3 regions of the Pelomonas candidula genome follow, and region 2 is predicted to be linked to each of the others. Evidence: riboswitches for the same ligand, from Rfam matches in the RefSeq annotation. Region 2 holds a riboswitch; each other region holds the start of a gene.
The links. Region 2 has a riboswitch for cyclic di-GMP ahead of ACG04R_RS08150 (hypothetical protein). Riboswitches for the same ligand answer to the same signal wherever they lie in the genome.

Region 1 (4,205 bases), on a different contig from region 2:
ATCTTCACCGCGACCGTGCCGGTCGTCGTATGGCCGAGGTTGTCCTTCAACGTGATGACGAGGTTGTAGGTGCCCGTCACCGGCTTGGCCCAGGCCAGAGCGATGGCGGTGCTGCTGGCCGACAGGCTCATGCCGCTGGCCGCACCGCTGATGCTGATGGACAGCGACGTGGCACCGGGAGCGCTGTAGCCGATGCTGGCGCTGAGCGCCTTGCCGGCCACGCCGCTGATGCTGGTGGTCGTCAGCTGGGGCCCCGCCGAGGTCGTGGTCGTCGTCGTGGACGTGGACGTGGATGTCGAGCTCGTGCTGGACGAGGTGGCCGCGCCCAGGCTGGTCAGCAGCGCGCTGACGTTGGGCGTGCCCCAGCCGGTGGGCGTGTCGTAGCCGGTCTTGGCCGTGCAGGTGGTGCAGCTGCCGTTGCTGCCGCTCGACACGTCCTTGAAGACGGTGGCGTAGGTCGTCGGCACGGCGCCGATCTGCTGGTAGATGGCCGCGTGCGGCTGGCCCAGCAAGGCCTTGGCCGAGGCGACGCGCACGGCGTTGGCCACGGCGAAGAGGCCGGCCCATTGCGGCGTGGACAGGCTGGTGCCGCCTGCGCTGACCCAGCGCACGGTGGTCGTGCCGGAGGCGATCAGCGCCACGTACTGGCCGGAGTTGGGGTCGGCGTTGAAGGCCACGTCGGCCACCGCGCGGCGCGCGTAGCCGCTGATGCTGCCGCTCTGGTAGCTGGGCAGCGCGACGTAGGCGCTGGTGCCACCGCCGGTGCCGGTCCAGGTCGTCTCGCTGCGCGAGCCGCTGCCGCTGTAGGTCAGCGTCGTGCCGCCCACGCCCACCACCTTGCTCGACACCGACGGCCAGGACACGGCCGCGCCGTTGTCGCCGGTGGCGGCCAGGTAGGTCATGCCGCTGGCGGAGAAGATGCTGTCGTAGCTGCCGACCCAGCTGCCCTCGGACGCGCCGAAGCTCATGGACACGACGCCCGTGCCCATTTTGTTGGCCAGCGCCACGCCGTTGGACAGGCTGGTCACGCCGGCGTCCGGTGCCTCGATGAGGACGATGCGGGCCAGCGGCGCGGTGGCGTGTGCCCATTGCACGTCGAGCGCGATCTCGGTGGCCCAGCCGCTGTCGTAGGCGGGCGCCGTGGCGGTGAGCGCGCCGGCCGTCGTGCTGTAGGCGATGACCAGCTCGCAGCCACTGCTGGACGCGGAGGCCAGCGGCAGCGTGGCGGTGGCCGCCAGCGTGCGAGAGGTGCAGGTGGGCAGGCCGAACTTGCTGTTGAAGGCGGCCAGCTCGGCGACGACGTTGGGGTCGTGCTTGGCGTTGACGATGTAGATGGTCTGGCCGGCGCCCAGCTGCGCGGCGGAGGCCGACAGCGCCGGCAGGCCGTACGCGGCGCGGATCTGCGCCGGCGTGTACGTGGTGACGGTCGTCGTCGTGGCCATCGGCGCGGCCTCGCCGCTGGCAGCGGCCAGCGCGGTGCGGCGCTGGGCGTAGTCGTCCAGCGCGGCGAGCGTCAGGCCCTTGGTGGCGATGCCTGCTGCGGCCTGCGTGCGGTGCGGCTCGGCGTCGGCGCCGATGTCGGCGGGCGGCTCCAGCTCGGCAGCGGCGATGTGGAAGCTGTGGCTGGCCTCGGCGCCGGCGGCCGGGTCGAGATCCACGCTGAGCGCGACGTCGGTGGTCGCCGCGCTGGCCTGCACCGTGGCCGTGGTGTCGGTGCTGCTCGCGCCGCCTCCGCAGGCGGTCAGTGCCGCGGCGGTCAGGAGGCTGAGGGTCCAGGTGAGACGGTTGCTGCGCATGGCCGGTGTCTTGCAGTGAAGAGGGCCACGCCGGACAAGACCTCAGGTCTTGGCGGCCCCGCTGCCATGGCACTTGCGTGATGCACGTGCTGTAGGCCGGAAGCTTTGCGTCCCCATCTTTCGACGGGTTTGCCCTCTGGGTTGGTAAACGGGTTCAGTCTAGGCGCCGGGTGGGGCTTCAGATGCAGGCCGCTGCGGCCGGCGCGTGACTTCTGCCGCGGTGCCTGGGCATGACTTTCGTTGCCATCCGTATCTGCAGTTTCGTTGCTTTGTGTCGCGCCTGAAATGCACGCGCTTTCATGCTGCGGTGCGCGTCTCGTGCAGCGCTGGTGGCGCTTCGTGCGTGTGCTGCGGCGGTTCGCCGCTCCGACGCGAGCCGACCGGCCGCGCGCCTCTAGAGTGCCGGCCATGCACAGCGCCAATCCCCTCGCCCACGGCAACCGCTTCCAGCGCGCCTACTACCGCTGGGCCCTCCCGTACTACGAACGCTACGGCCAACAGGACCCGGCGCTGCGCGAGCGCGTCGAGCTCATCGACATCCACCTGTACTCGCGCCGCGGCCTTGGCGCCTGGGTGGGCTGGCTGCTGGGTCTGGCCGGCACGGTGGCGTGGGTGCTCGGCAAGGGCGCGACCTGGGGCGCGGCGCTGGGCACCGGCATGCTGGTCTGGGTGCTGCTGAGCATCGGGCTGCTCATCATCTGGCTGAACCCGAAGCGCAGGCCTGGGCGGAACGGCTTCAGCATCGTCCGTTTTGTGCTGATCCTCGCCGTGATGGTGCTGGCCGTGGTCTGCGGGCGCGGCCTGCACGACGGCCAGCTCGACGGCGACCGCATGCTGGCGGCGCTGCGCGCCTCGACCCACACACTGCTGCCGATGGCCGCGGGCCTGGCGCTGCTGATGGCGGGCGTGGCGCGGGTCGGGCGGGCGGCGTACGAACAGCAGTTGTCGCGGCTGCAGCTGGTGGCCGAGCGCGATGCCGCCGCGCGCACCGCCGCCGAGGCCGACCTGCGACTGTTGCAGGCGCAGATCCACCCGCACTTCGTCTTCAACACGCTGGCCACGCTGCAGCACTGGGTGGACCGCCGCGACGAGCGCGCCGGCCCGCTGCTGCGCGAGCTGACGGGCTTCCTGCGCCGCAGCACCGAAATGCTGGGCCGCCCCACCGTACCGCTGGCCGATGAGGCGCTGGCTGTGCGCCACTACCTCGCCATCCTGGCCACGCGGCTGGATGGCCGCGTGCAGGGCGACGTCGACATCGCGCCGGGCCTGGCCGCCGAACCGGTGCCGCCGGGCCTGCTGCTGACGCTGGTGGAGAACGCCGTCGAGCATGGCCTGGAACCCAAGATCGGTGGCGGCCGCCTGACACTGGCGGGCGGCCGCGAGCCGGACGGCCGCTGGTGGCTGCGCGTCGACGACGACGGCCTCGGGCTGGCGGACGGCGCCGAAGACGACGTGGGCCTGGCCAACCTGCGTCAGCGGCTGCGCCACCACTTCGGCGAGCGCGCCCGCTTCACGCTGCAGCGCCGCGCCGAAGGCGGCGCACGCGCCGAGATCCTGATCCATCCCGAGACGACATGACCCGACTGCTGATCGCCGACGACGAACCTGCGCCCCGTGAACAACTGGCCGACGCGCTGACCCAGGCCTGGCCCGACGCGCGCATCGTGGCCCAGGCCGAGCACGGCGCCGACGCGTGGGACCAGTGGCTGGCCCATGAGCCCGACGTCTGCTTCCTCGACATCCGCATGCCCGGCCTGTCGGGCATCGACGTGGCACGGCGCATCGCCGGCCGCTGCCCGGTGGTGTTCGTCACGGCCCACGGCGACCACGCGTTGCAGGCCTTCGACGCCGGCGCGGTGGACTACCTCGTCAAGCCGCTGGAGCCGCAGCGGCTCGCGCAGACGGTGGCGCGGCTGCGCCAGAACCAGCAGCGTCCGGCGCCGGCCGGCGACGCGCTGCAGCAACTGCTCGCGCAGCTGGATGCCCGCCAGCGCCGCCCGGCCTGGCCCGACACGCTGCAGGCCGCCGTGGGCAAGGAGGTGAGGCTGATCCGCGTCGGTGACGTGATCTATTTCGAGTCCGACAGCCGCTACACGCGCGTCGTCTACGCCGAGGCGGGCGAGCAGCGCGAGGCCTTGCTGCGCACGCCGCTGAAGGACCTGCTGGCGCTGCTGGACCCGGCGCGCTTCCAGCAGGTGCACCGCTCCACCGTCGTCGCGTCCGCGCAGATCGCCAGCGCGCTGCGCGACGACGACGGCAACATGGCGCTGCGCCTGCGCGGCTCGCGCGACACGCTGACGGTGTCGCGGCCCTTCCAGGGCCTGTTCAAGGGACAGTGATCTCCACGGCGATGCCGCTCAGCACCGCGTTGCCCGACAGCGGGTCGCGCATCGCGTCGTCCAGCAGCGC
Region 2 (4,205 bases):
GCTGCATGGCCTTGCGGCCGCGCGCCCAGGTGCTCATCAGCACGAAGAGCAGGCCGCCCAGCACCAGCGGGAACCAGCCGCCGTCGACGATCTTGATCGCACAGCCGGCCACCAGCAGCGCGTCCAGCGCCAGGAAGAACGCCGTCGCGCCCCAGGCCAGCGGCGCGGGCAGGCGCCAGCCGTGACGAATGACGAAGAAGGTCAGCACCGTCGTGATCATCATCGTCAGCGTGACGGCGATGCCGTAGGCGCCTGCCAGTGCCGAGGAGCTGCGGAACAGCAGCACCGCGCCCAGCACGCCCGCCAGCAGGGCCCAGTTCACGCTGGAGATGTAGATCTGCCCGGCCTCCGCGGCCGAGGTGTTGCGCACCGGCATGCGTGGCAGGAAGCCGAGCTGGATGGCCTGCTTGGTCATCGAGTAGGCGCCGGAGATGACGGCCTGGGACGCGATGACGGCGGCTGCCGCGGCCAGCACCACGACCGGCAGCACCAGCGCCGCGGGGAAGAGGCGGTAGAACGGGTTGTCGATGGCGGCGGGGTCGGCCATCAGCAGCGCACCCTGGCCGAGGTAGTTCAGCGCCAGCGCGGGGAAGACGATGCCTGTCCACGCGAGGCGGATGGGCTTCGCGCCGAAGTGGCCCATGTCGGCGTACAGCGCCTCGGCGCCGGTCAGTGCCAGCACGATGGCGCCGACGACGGCGAAGACCTGCCAGCCGCGGCCGGCCAGGAACTCCAGCGCGCGCAGCGGGTTCAGTGCCGCGAGGATGGCCGGCTGGTGGGCGATCTGCATTGCGCCGGTCACGGCCAGCACGCCGAACCACAGCAGGATGACCGGTCCGAACACGCGGCCCACGACATGGGTGCCGTGCTTCTGCACGACGAAGAGCACGATGAGCACCGCGATGGACAGTGGCAGCACATAGCTTTCGAGGTGGGGGCTGACGATCTCCAGACCCTCGATGGCGCCCATCACGGAGACGGCCGGCGTGATGACGCTGTCGCCGTAGAACAGCGTGGCACCGAACACGCCCATCAGCAGCAGGAAGCGGCGCAGGCCGGGGCGCTCGCGCACGGCCTGCGTGGCCAGCGCCGTCAGCGCCAGGCCGCCGCCCTCGCCGCGGTTGTCGGCGCGCAGGATCAGCACGACGTACTTCAGCGTGACGACCAGCATCAGCGCCCAGACGATGGCCGAGATGGCGCCGATCAGCGCGTCCGGCGTGACGGCCACGCCGGTGGCCGGCGTGAAGATCTCCTTGACCGTGTAGAGCGGGCTGGTGCCGATGTCGCCGTAGACGACGCCGATGGCGCCCAGCGTCAGTGCGGCGAGGCCGTGGCGGTGCTGCGTGGGCGGGGTGTCGGTGGAGGCGTCGGTCGCGGTCGTCATGGGGGCAAGCATCGCTCAGGGCGCGGCAGCTTGCCACCTCGGCGAGAGCCGAGCTTGCAGCCGCCTTGCCGGCGGCGCCGATTTCACTTCCTGCCGGCGGTCGTCGGCACGATGGCCGCCATCGCGGCCTTGAAGGCGGGGTCGGCCAGCAGCGCGTTCCAGGCGGCCATCAGCGAGGCGTAGTCGCCGCTGGAGATCTTCTTCGCGGTGATCGCCGCGGTGAGCGCTGCGTTCAGGCGCACGACCGCGTCGTACTTCGCATAGCCCTTGCCCTTGAGCTGGGTCACGGCGTAGTTGCTGTAGCCCCACGCGGTGTTGAGGTTGTTCCAGTCGCCCGAGCCGGGCTGGATGTAGGTGACGGGTGCCGGCGCAGGCGTCGGGGCCGAGGCAGTGGGCGCCGGGGCGGGCGCGGGCTTGGGGGCCGTGGTGGGCGCCGGCGCCGGCGCGGGTGTCGCCGCGCCGCAGGTGCCGGTCACGTTGATGCGCACCCAGCCGATGCTCGGTGCGCTCGAGTCGGCGTTGACGACGATCTTCACGTTGTTCGCGCCGGCCACGAGGTAGGGCTGGGTCCAGATCGTCCTGACGACCTTGGGCGTGAGCGCGATCTGCGTGTTCTGTGCGATCAGCGCGTCATTGCCGTAGAGGCGGTTGGTGCTGCTGGCCACGGCCGTGGCGCTGACCTCGTCGTACTGGAAGTTGAAGGCGCAGCGGCCCAGCGAGCTCAGGAAGGCGTCCTTGTCGCTGACGGTGATCTCGGGCAGCTTGCTCGTCGTCACGTTGGTGGTGACAAGCAGCGGCGCGGCCTGGGCGATGACGGTCTTGCCATCGCTCTTGACGAGGCGCACGAGGCCGGTGAGCTGGGCGGTCTGCGTGGCGGTCGCGTCGGCGGCGAAGCCCTGCTGGGCGATGACGGCGAGTACGGCGGTGGTGATGAGGCGGGTCTTCATGGCGTGAGTGCTTTCGGGTTGGTGCATGGGTGGGGCTACCGGGCAGTAGCCGGCACCTCCCCGTGTGCCACGCTGCGGACATGACCCTGTCCGCCCAGGGCGGCCCCGCTATCTGCTGCCCCTTGGCAAGGGTTGGGGGCAGGGAAGACCGGAGGCTTTGCGTCCCCGCTTTTCAACGGGTTTGCCGACTGCATGGGGCGCAGTGTGCGGATGCAAGCGTTGTCACGTCCGTGCGCCAGTTCACGAATCACCACCCCCGCCGGAAGAGCGGCGGGCGGCTCGCGACGGGCGGTTTCTGAAGCTTGCGGCGGGCTTGCTCAGGCCAGCCGACCGGCCGGCAGGGCCGATGGCGCCTGGCTCAGCGTGCGCCAGCGCCGGGCCAGCAGCACCGTACTGAGCACCACGCTGGCGGCCATCAGCGGCCAGACCAGCCCGTCCACGAAGGCGCACAGCGCCCACAGCACCGAGTACGCCAGGAAGAAGCCCAGCACCGGACGCGACGTCGCCCATGGCGTCGGCGCACGCATCCTGGCCGGCGCGTTTGTGAGGTTCAGGATGCCCAGCGGCAGGGCCGCGATGGACAGGCTCAGCAGCGACGGCATGCCGGCCAGCATCAACAGGCCGACCAGCAGCAGCGTCGTCGCGAGCCAGGCCAGCAGGAAGTGGCGCAGTTGGAGGAAGGCCACGGCACGGTTCAGCTGCGGGCCCTGGGGCATGCCGGGCAGCAGCACCAGCAGCGCTTGTTCGCGCCGCGTATGCCAGAGCATGTTGCGCAACCCGAAGCCGGGGTTGAAGCCGGCGATGCCCAGCCCGATGGCGATGGCTGGCGCCATGCCTTTGAACATGGCGCCGGGCGAGATGCCGAACAGCCTGAACGTCATGGTGCCACCCAGGACCACGCACGCCAGAGTCAGGGCCATGCTGACCGAGTGGCTCAGCCAGTGCTGCAGGCCGTGCAGCGCAAGTTCGGCCCGAGCCATCACGCTGGCCTGCGTCGGTTGCGCCCGGGCCAGCAGATGCGAGAGCCACCGGGAGACGCCGGCGTCGACCGGCCACGCGAACCATTCGCCGGCGCGGCCCAGGTTGGCGATGCCGGCGCGGTTGCCGGTCATGCCATTGCGTGCGGCCCTGAGCATGCGCCGGCGCCGTTCGTAGGCGGCGTGGTGGGCGGCATCTCCGCTGCCGAAGACCTGCGTCAGCAGTGCGCCCAGCACGACGAGGCTCAGCGCCAGCCAGGCCCAGGGCTGCAGCTGCCAGACATCGACCAGCGCGTGCCACAGCGGTGCCAGGCGCTGCTGCAGGTGCAGCGGCGTGATGAGGGAGGGGCCCGTGTACAGCACGATGGCCCAGATCCAGTGGCGCTGCGTCCAGGCGACGCCCACGCCGGCCGCGGCGGCCGCGAGCAGCAGCGGCGCCAACGGCACTCGCTCTGCCAGGATCAGCCACACCAGCACGCCCTGCGCGCCACTGATCAGCAACCAAGCGACCAGCGCGGCCTGGCGCAGCCGCCGCAGCTGGCCGGGCACGAGGCGGGTGGTGGTGGGGTGGTTCTGCTCCAGCAGGCTCACCAGCAGCAGCACCCACAGCCCGAACAGGGCAAAGACGAGCACCGCGCAGACGAGGGCGATGCGCATCTGCATGACCGGCATGAACCACACCGCGACGGCCAGGCCGACCAGCACCACGCTGTAGAACACGATGCGGAACCAGCGGCTGCCGTCCGTGTTCGACTGGCGCCAGGCCGCCAGCAGGATCTGGTTGTAGCTTGCAGTCATGGTCAGGTCAGGTCAGGTCAGCTCGGCGAACAGGTCGTCCAGGTTCACGCGGTCGGCCGCGACGCCATCTGGCAACGCCGTGTCGGCGGGCAGCCGCGC
Region 3 (4,205 bases), on a different contig from region 2:
CACCCTTCGCGCTGCGCGCTTGCCTTGCCAGTGCGACAAGGCGTTCGCCAGGCATGGGATGCCCACTGGGCATCCCAAGTCCGGGCTCACTCCCGCCGAGCGGGAGCGAGCTTGCTTGGGGCGGCCCCGCGCGGCGCTCATGCCCCAAGCTGGTCGAGGTCCAGGCCGTCGATCTCGATGACCTTGAGCGCGTGGCTGTCGCCGCTCACGACGACCTCGGCGCGGCCGATGGCGGTGCCGTTGACCTTGAGCGTCAGCGGCGCGCCGGCCAGCGTGTCGAGCTCGACCACGCTGTCGGGTTCCAGCTGGGCCAGGTCGTGCAGCGAGATGCGGGCTTCGCCGACCTCCAGCGTCAGCGTGACCGAGATCTTGCGCATCAGCGCCGGCATGTCGCGGCGCGGTGCGCGCGTTTCGGGAGCAGGCTCGGCCGCCACGTCGATCATGTCGATCAAGCCGTCCATCGTGTCGAGGTCGTTCATTGCGGGATCACTCCAGGTCTTGGAAAGAGGTCAGGCACAACTGGCCCTGGTGCTCGGCCACCTGCGCGTGGAAGAGCGCGGCGCCCTCGACACGCACGGTGGCCTGCTCCAGGTGCACGGGGATCAGCGACCCTGGCTTCAGGGCCAGCACGGCCTCCAGCGGGAGGCGCTGCTCGAGCAGCTGCGCCTTCAGCAGCAGCGGCAGGCGCTTGCCCAGCGAGGGCGTGGCGCCGGCCTTGCGGATGCCACGGGTGCCGCGCAAGGCCGCGGCCAACGCACGCAGCACGACGTCGATGACGCCGCCATCGATGACCAGCTTGACGGTGGTCGGCTCGAGATCGGGCGCGCAGAGATCCAGGCTGAGCAACCAGGCGCCGGCCGGCATGCGCGGCAGCGACACGGGCACCCAGGCCCCCAGCGGCTGCAATGGCGCCATGCCTTGCGCGGGCGCTTCCGTGCCCTGTGCCAGTTGGCCCAGCGCGCGCAGGCAGCGCTCGGCCAGGCTGCGGGCCAGCGAATGGCGCAGGCGGTCCTCGGTGGCCGTCTCGGCGGGAGCATCTGCCACCGTCTTCAGTCCCAGCCGCTGCGCCAGCATGTGCAGCACCAGGCCGCGCTCGATCAGGCAGGCCAGCGGCTCCCGCGCCTCGGGCGTCTGCAGCCAGCGCCCGGGGGTCGGCGGCTCCGCGCCGCCGTCGAAGGGCGTGACGCGCGCGGCCACGATGTCGTAGGACGTCTGGTAGCGGAGGTTCCAGTGCTGCTGCAGTGCCTGGTTCAGCGCTTGGCGCAGTTCCTCGGCAACCCGGGGCAGCAGATGGGTGGGACGGCCGAGGCTGCGGCTGTCCAGCCGCTGCAGCGGCGAGGTCGTGGCGCGCGGCTGGGCGCCGGCGCGAACGGTGCGGGTGTTGGACATGGAGGCTGGGGCCGAACCACAGCCCGGCGTGCCGGGGGGCTTGGCAAGGTGGTGTTGAATACCTGAACCACCGGGCTGAATCCCGTGTGGCCGATCGTTCCCGATAACGGATCTAGATTTTATGTGCGCGATTTAATTTCTGCACGCCGGCGTCCGCCTAAAACCCCTGGAGGGCAGGACCGGCGGCAAAAAATCACAGCAAACCTGGAGGGTATCCGGGCCGCCAGGGCAATTAACCCCACGCCTCGGGCGGAGATTTCAAATCACGGCAAAAAGGGCTGTTTTTCGAACAGCACAAGGGGGAGCGACCCCCGTCGAGCGTGAACCAGTTCACACTCTGGATGTTTCAGCTCGTCAGTTTTCTTACCGTATGCCGTCAAAAACGGACTGCTGCGCTACAGTTCGGGGCATCAGGGCACACCCGTGCGAAAGCCGGGGTCGCAAAGCCTCCGGTCTACAGCCGGCCTCCGGGCCGGCCACGATAGCGGGGTTGCCAGACCTGAGTCTGCGGTGCATGTGACGCATGCACCACTGGCTACTCATGCCTAGCCGGGCCGCCTCGCGCGGCCTGTTGCGACCTGCCGGCTGCTCGCCGATCGTGCCCCCGTGCAACACAGGGAGCATTTCATGTTCAGGTTCTTCTCGACCTCCTAGACCGCCTGGTCTGCGCTCGCGACATCTCGATTCGCGGCGCGCTCTGCCATTTTCAATTCCAAACATCCCGCCGGCCCGGATACCAATTCCTCGGGTCAGGGCATCGTTTTGTCTTGAATATATTCCCGAGCCACGCCCGCACTTTAATACTCGGGCCGGTCGGCAGAGCCTATTTCGAGCGTTATTGATATTCGTTGATGGCAGGCATACCTGCCGACACGAAGGATTCCGCTCGCCTGAACGATTCATGATGACGGAGTTATGGACATGGACGCGATGGTTACTGGCATGAATATGGAAAGCCACGGGCTGGCCGCCCTTGGCCGTGATTTGCAGGGCGTCCAGCAGGAGGCCGAGCAGATTGCCGCCGCTGCCGACGCCGGCAGTGCCCAGGCCGGCGCACACGGCTTCGAGCAGATGCTGCGCCGCGTCGACGCTCAGGGCCACGACGCCCAGGCGCGCATGCAGTCCGTCGAGCGCGGCGAGAGCGACGACCTCGTGGGCGCCATGCTCTCCAGCCAGCAGGCCAACCTGTCCTTCCAGATGCTCATGCAGGTGCGCAACAAGGTGATGGGCGCCATGGACGACCTCTTCAAGCTGCAGTTCTGAGCCCTCCATGCAGACCCTTCCTTCCACGCGAACCACCGAGGCCAGACTGCTGCCGGCGCCGGACTGGCGCCAGCGCGCCGCCGAGCTCTGGCGCGGCCGGCCCAGCCTGACGGGCGACTGGGTCCGCAAGGCCTGGCCGGTGATCGGCCTGGCACTGCTGGGCACGCTGGTCGTCGCGCTGCTGCTGTGGCGCGACCAGGCCAACTACAAGCCGCTGTACGGCGCCCACGAGCAGATTCCCACCGCCGACGTGCTGCCCGTGCTCGATGCCGAGCACGTGCCCTACCGCCTGCATCCCGACAGCGGCCAGGTGCTGGTGCCGGACGGCCAGCTGGGCCGCGCGCGCATGCTGCTGGCCAGCAAGGGCGTGGTTGCCCGGCTGCCGGCCGGCCTGGAACTGCTGGACCACAACGACCCGCTCGGCGTGAGCCAGTTCGTGCAGGACGTGCGCTTCCGCCGCGGCCTCGAAGGCGAACTCGCGCAGAGCATGATGGCCATCGACGCCGTGGCCGCCGCGCGCGTGCACCTCGCGCTGGCCAAGTCGAGCGCCTTCGTCGTCAGCAGCGCGGACAAGAACTCCGCGTCGGTCGTGCTGACGCTCAAGCCGGGCCGCCAGCTCTCCAACGAACAGATCGCTGCCGCCATCCAGCTCGTCTCGGGCAGCGTGGCCGGCCTGGACCCGCAGCGCGTCAGCCTGGTGGATCAGCAGGGCCATCTGCTCTCGGCCCGCGTGGACCTGAGCGAGGGCTTCGACGCCGCCGCCGCCAACGAACCGCAGCGGCGCGTCCAGGACGAGGTGCGCGCCAACGTGCGCGAGCTGCTCGCCCCCGTGCTCGGCGACCAGAACTACCGCCTCAGCGTCACGGCCGAGATCAACAACGACCGTGTGCAGGAGACCCGCGAGCAATACGGCAACGCGCCCAAGGTCACCAGCGAGGCCATGCGCGACGAGCAGGACCGCCAGGCCCTGGCCCTGGGCGTGCCCGGCTCGCTGAGCAACCGCCCGGTCAGCGAAGCGGCCACGGCCGCCTCGGGCGCGCAGGACGGCGGCGCCACCAACCGCCGGAACGCCTCCACCCGCCAGTACGCCTACGACCGCAACATCACCCAGGTGAAGAAGAGCCGCGGCCGCCTGGAGCGCCTCAACGTGGCCGTGCTGCTCAACGACGCAGCCGCACCCGCCGGCGCCCCGAAATGGACGCCCGAGCAGATCGCAGGCATCGAGCGCGTGCTGCGCAGCGGCCTGGGCATCGACGCCGACCGCGGCGACAAGCTGACGTTGTCGGCCATGAGCTTCCCCAAGCCGCCCGTGCCGCCGCAGTGGTGGGAGGAGCACGACACCTGGATCGACGTCGGTGGCTGGGCCGCCTACGGCCTGGCCCTGCTGCTGGGCTACCTGCTGATCGCCCGCCCGGTGCTGCGCATGGCGCAGCAGGCCGTGGCGCCGCGCCCGGCCGCCACGCCGCGCGCCGCGGAGGCCGCGCCGACCACGCTGCAGACGGCCGAGCCCGCGCTGGCCGCCGCCTCCGAGGCCCAGCCCGCCGTGGCAGGCC

Region 1: linked by a shared signal. The riboswitch ahead of ACG04R_RS15630 (S53 family peptidase) and the one ahead of ACG04R_RS08150 (hypothetical protein) in region 2 are both predicted to bind cyclic di-GMP.
Region 3: linked by a shared signal. The riboswitch ahead of fliE (flagellar hook-basal body complex protein FliE) and the one ahead of ACG04R_RS08150 (hypothetical protein) in region 2 are both predicted to bind cyclic di-GMP.

Annotation. Positions count from the first base shown of each region.
Region 1 covers NZ_JBIGIC010000007.1:178,107-182,311, forward strand. The annotation lists gene ACG04R_RS15630 (S53 family peptidase) at 1-1,796, opposite strand, end outside; cyclic di-GMP riboswitch class I at 1,845-1,940, opposite strand; gene ACG04R_RS15635 (sensor histidine kinase) at 2,082-3,374, shown strand; gene ACG04R_RS15640 (LytR/AlgR family response regulator transcription factor) at 3,371-4,135, shown strand; gene ACG04R_RS15645 (molybdopterin-dependent oxidoreductase) at 4,122-4,205, opposite strand, start outside.
Region 2 covers NZ_JBIGIC010000003.1:415,052-419,256, reverse strand. The annotation lists gene ACG04R_RS08155 (potassium transporter Kup) at 1-1,384, opposite strand, end outside; gene ACG04R_RS08150 (hypothetical protein) at 1,468-2,331, opposite strand; cyclic di-GMP riboswitch class I at 2,427-2,527, opposite strand; gene ACG04R_RS08145 (hypothetical protein) at 2,649-4,106, opposite strand; gene ACG04R_RS08140 (ABC transporter ATP-binding protein) at 4,119-4,205, opposite strand, start outside.
Region 3 covers NZ_JBIGIC010000010.1:255,526-259,730, reverse strand. The annotation lists gene ACG04R_RS20080 (FliM/FliN family flagellar motor switch protein) at 138-479, opposite strand; gene ACG04R_RS20075 (FliM/FliN family flagellar motor switch protein) at 487-1,389, opposite strand; cyclic di-GMP riboswitch class I at 1,794-1,887, shown strand; gene fliE (flagellar hook-basal body complex protein FliE) at 2,338-2,652, shown strand; gene fliF (flagellar basal-body MS-ring/collar protein FliF) at 2,660-4,205, shown strand, end outside.